Regions from separate parts of the Lysinibacillus sp. FSL L8-0126 genome, predicted to be linked through region 2. Evidence: riboswitches for the same ligand, from Rfam matches in the RefSeq annotation. Region 2 holds a riboswitch; the other holds the start of a gene.
What was found. A riboswitch is a leader RNA that binds a small molecule or an ion and turns the genes downstream of it on or off. The one in region 2 is predicted to bind preQ1.

Region 1: linked by a shared signal. The riboswitch ahead of MHI34_RS04580 (QueT transporter family protein) and the one ahead of queF (preQ(1) synthase) in region 2 are both predicted to bind preQ1.

The regions. Positions count from the first base shown of each region.
Region 1 covers NZ_CP152028.1:959,824-962,290, forward strand. The annotation lists gene MHI34_RS04575 (ABC transporter substrate-binding protein) at 1-837, opposite strand, end outside; PreQ1 riboswitch class I at 1,158-1,202, shown strand; gene MHI34_RS04580 (QueT transporter family protein) at 1,209-1,691, shown strand; T-box leader at 1,763-1,962, shown strand; gene trpB (tryptophan synthase subunit beta) at 2,021-2,467, shown strand, end outside.
Region 2 covers NZ_CP152028.1:1,568,231-1,570,697, forward strand. The annotation lists gene MHI34_RS07540 (XRE family transcriptional regulator) at 1-523, shown strand, start outside; gene MHI34_RS07545 (hypothetical protein) at 572-697, shown strand; PreQ1 riboswitch class I at 984-1,030, shown strand; gene queF (preQ(1) synthase) at 1,158-1,658, shown strand; gene queC (7-cyano-7-deazaguanine synthase QueC) at 1,778-2,437, shown strand; gene queD (6-carboxytetrahydropterin synthase QueD) at 2,441-2,467, shown strand, end outside.

The sequences.
Region 1 (2,467 bases), 610 kb from region 2:
AAAACCATAAGCAGCTAAACCGCCTCGTGCAACAGAATCTAGCTCTCCCACAACAAGTGGTAATTCATTTGTATTGGCAACATCAATAACAGACTCTAAAGCAGAAACTACTGTATTATCAGTAATAATATAGAAAGCCTCTACCTTACCAATTAGTGATTCTGTTGCTTGTTTTACATCTGCCGAAGTAGATGCTGACGCTTCTACTACTGTTAAGCCTTGTTCATCCATCACCTTTTTCACTTCTTTAACTTGTGCAACAGAGTTTTGCTCACCAGCATTGTAGACCATCCCTACTTTTTTGGCGCCAAGCTCTTTTAGGAATGCGACTGTTTTAGAAATCGTTTCAGGATGTAAATCAATTGTTCCTGTAACATTTTTTCCTGGCTTCTCCATTGATTCGATTAACTGTGCACCAACAGCATCTGTGACAGATGTGAAGATAATTGGAATATCACTTGTGGCTGTTGCCGCTGCTTGTGCAGAAGGTGTGGAGTTAGCAAAAATTAAATCTACGTTTGCACTTACTAGATTGTTAGCAATCGTTGTGTTAAGACTGTTATCTCCTTGTGCAATTTGTGGATCGTAGTCTACTTTTAAGCCAGCATCTTCAATTGCCTTTTTAAAGCCTTCCGTTGCTGCGTTTAATGATGGATGCTCTACAATTTGAGTAATCCCGATTTTATATGTTTTATCCTCTGTATTCCCGCTCTCACTTGCATTGTTTGATTCATTCCCTTTTGAATCTGTTGAACTAGATCCGCTACTACCGCAAGCAGCAAGTAGTAACACTAATCCAAAAAGAAGGAATGAAAGCTTTTTTACACTGTTCTTCACAAATAATCCCCCCGATTATATTCTCAATATCTATCACACTTTATCCAAACAAAGTGTGAATGTATCGCTATATTATCGTTATTATCAAGCTCCGTCAACAACATTATGAATGTTCTGACTTTTAAAACTCACGAAACATTTTAGTTTTTCATTCAATTCGCCGCTTTAAACCGCTAAACTACGCTATTTTAGTTAATTGCTTTCTTTTTAAAAAATAGTAAAAAATATTTATGACAATTTTACGAAGTGTGTCATATAGACAAAAAGTCTGACATTTGACTTCTGCTAGATATCTATAATAAAATATTATCTTGTGTGAAAGCACCGTGGTTCGTAACCATCCCACGCAAAAAAACTAAGGAGAAATGAATATGAAGATAAAATTTTTAGCAGCAAGTGGTATTATTGCAGCGCTATATATTGCGGTGACAATGCTTGTTGCACCGTTTGGTTTTACAGAGGTACAATTCCGTGTATCTGAAATGTTTAACCATTTGGTTGCCTTTAACCCACGCTTTGCCGTAGGGATCATTATTGGTGTATTGATCTCTAATCTATTTTCACCACTTGGCATTTACGATTTAGTGTTTGGTGTTGGTCATTCGATGATTACACTTGGACTGTTCATTTTAATCTGTAAATATGTCAAAAATATTTGGGCACGTTTAATTATTAATACATTATTATTTACTTGCACAATGTTTATTATTGCCTTCGAGTTGAATTTGGCCTTAGAACTACCATTCTTCTGGACTTGGCTAACAGTGGCGGCAGGTGAATTTGTTGTGTTAGCTGTTGGTGCACCGATTATGTATGCACTCAATAAACGCCTTCACTTTCATCATTTGATTTAACAGACGAGTCTTTTTAGATTCGTCTTTTTTTCTTGACACTATTCTGAAAATAAACTACAATTCTTTCTAATATAAATGCAAGGAAGAAGAGTAGTAGCAAGCATGGTTACTTTCAGAGAGCTGGTGAATGGTGCAAACCAGTAGTAGATACTTGTGAATGGACTTCAGAGCAGCCTTATTAAATGTAAGGCCGATTCACTCCCCGTTATCGGAGTAAGAAAGCGCGCAAAAATTGCGAATGAAGGTGGCACCACGGTTACTCGTCCTTTTTAAGAGGATTAGAGTGGCTTTTTTTTATGGAAAAATTAGCATAGAGGAGTCGAGTAAAGATGAGTAAAGTAGTAGAGAAAAAAGGTTATTTCGGAGAATTTGGCGGAAGCTTTGTTCCAAAGGAGCTTCAAAATGTCTTAACTATTCTAGATGAGCATTTCCAAAAGTTTAAAGATGATGAAGAATTTAAAAAAGAATTGGATTACTATTTCCGTGAGTATGTTGGTCGTAAATCCCCACTTTATTTTGCAGAAAATTTAACAAAGCAATTGGGTGGCGCAAAAATTTATTTAAAACGTGAAGATCTTAACCATACAGGCTCACATAAAATTAATAATGTATTGGGACAGATTTTACTAGCCAAACGTATGGGGGCAAATCGCGTTATTGCCGAAACAGGTGCAGGTCAACATGGTGTAGCAACTGCGACTGCTTGTGCCATGTTTGGAATGGATTGCACTATTTATATGGGCTTAGAGGATACAAAACGTCAAGCATTGAACGTG
Region 2 (2,467 bases):
AGTATTAGACCCCCAAAGCTTAGAAAAAGAGGAATATAAGGAAATGGAAGAAGAAGCTAATGAATTTGCTGCTTGTTTTATGTTACCCAGAAGCGCTTTTTCAAAAGATGTAGGCTTAGATCCTTTAAATCTAGATTATTACGTTAATCTAAAGAAAAAATGGCAAGTCTCTATTGGTGCTATGGTAATGAGAGCTTTTAATCTAGGTATAATTTCTAGTGAAGATTATCAGAAATTGCAAAGACAAATAAGTTATAGAAAATGGAGAACTAACGAACCTCTAGATAATATAAAATCAATTTCGAAACCAATTGCTTTAAAGCAAGCTATTGAATTATTGGTAGAAAATGGTGTTTTTAAGGGATATGAAATACCAAAAGAAATTTTAAAAAATTACAATGTATTACTTCCTACAGACTTTATTGAAGAAATCACCAATGTTGATAATGGTTACCTTGAATATCAAGAACCACAAATCGTTACATTAGTTAGGAAAATAGAAAACAAAAATGAATCATTTTAAAAAAATATAGAGATACAAATTTAGATTTAACAATGGAGGTGAGATTGTATGACAAAACATTCGGGCGGAAAAGTGGGGAAAGCAGGGAAAACTCTTAGTAGTAAAAGTTCTAGTAATTCAGCTAAATCCAAAGCGGGGAAAATACTGAAGAAACATCAAGATAAAAAACATTAATTGTTTTCAAAATGGTATTAATAAAAGTTTAAATTAAAGAAGATGAACTATTTATTTGGAGATAAGTGAATTTGGGTTTGCTGTTTGAACAGTTACGGAGAACCGTACCATAAGTAAGTGCGACGGTTCTAAAGAAAATATAAAAATCCGATTCTAAATCCTTTGAATCAATTCTTTAGTAATGCTTTCAAACCACACTCCATACAGAAAGATTTTTTAAAAAAATCCATTTGACGTGCTGTATTATTTTTTGTACGATATTGAAGAAAAGAATGCCCGGACTAGAACGGGAGAGGTTCATAGCTGATACCCTCTATAAAAAACTATGGAAACATGACAATAATGCCATGTCCATATTGGACGTGGCTTTTTTTTATGTGTTTACGTATGTTTTAAATAGAATGCTTGGTGATGCCTCTCTTGAAAAGTGTTGGGAAACATTTTACAAGGAGGTTTTTTTATGTCTGGCCGAAGTCATGAAGAAGGATTAAAGGATTTAACGCTATTAGGTAATCAAGGTACAAAGTATTCCTATGATTATGCACCTGAGGTATTGGAGGCTGTAGATAATCTGCATGCCAATCGAGATTATTTCGTTAAATTTAATTGTCCAGAGTTTACTAGTTTATGCCCGCTTACAAATCAGCCTGATTTTGCTACGATGTACATTTCGTATATCCCAGATAAAAAAATTGTTGAAAGTAAATCACTAAAGTTGTATTTATTCAGTTTTAGAAATCACGGTGATTTCCATGAAGATTGCGTTAATATCATTATGAATGACTTAATTGCATTGCTTGATCCACGATATATTGAGGTTTGGGGGAAGTTTACGCCACGTGGGGGTATCTCGATCGATCCATGGTGTAACTATGGGAAGCCAGGAACGAAATACGAAGAAATCGCCAATTATCGTTTAATGAACCACGATCTTAATCCAGAAAAAATTGATAATCGATAAATGGAGATTTAAATAGTTCCATCAAGAAAGAGGTTTTTAGCTACCCTCTTAAAAAAACTAAGAAGAAAGCAGCACTTTTTCTTAGAGTGCTGTTTTTTCGATATAAGGGAGTTTTATAGATGAAGCAGGAAAAAGCAATTGTTGTATTTAGTGGAGGTCAGGACAGTACAACTTGTTTGTTTTGGGCAAAGGAACGTTTTAAAGAGGTTGAGGCAGTCACTTTTGATTATGGTCAAAGGCATCGCCTTGAAATTGAATGTGCAAAGGAGATAGTGGGTGAACTTGGTATCAAGCATCATCTTCTTGATATGTCACTCCTGAACCAGCTTGCTCCAAATGCTTTGACACGACAAGATATTACAGTAGAAGACGGAAATAATGGTGAGCTTCCATCGACTTTTGTCCCTGGTCGAAATCTTCTCTTTCTTTCGTTTGCAGGTGTTTTAGCGAGTCAAGTAGGAGCGAAGCATATCGTGACTGGCGTTTGTGAAACAGATTTTAGCGGATATCCGGATTGCCGAGATGTTTTTATTAAATCCTTGAATGTAACGTTAAATTTATCGATGGATGATTCTTTTGTTATTGATACACCGTTGATGTGGCTGAATAAGGCACAGACATGGGAGCTTGCTGATCGTTTTGGGGCATTGGAATTTGTTCGAGAAAGAACGTTGACTTGCTATAACGGTGTTATAGCGGATGGTTGCGGTGAATGCCCGGCCTGTAAACTGCGAAAAAAAGGGCTAGATGAGTATTTGCGTTATAGGAAGGAGTCTTAAGGCATGTCAGATTTTAAAATCGTCGATAAG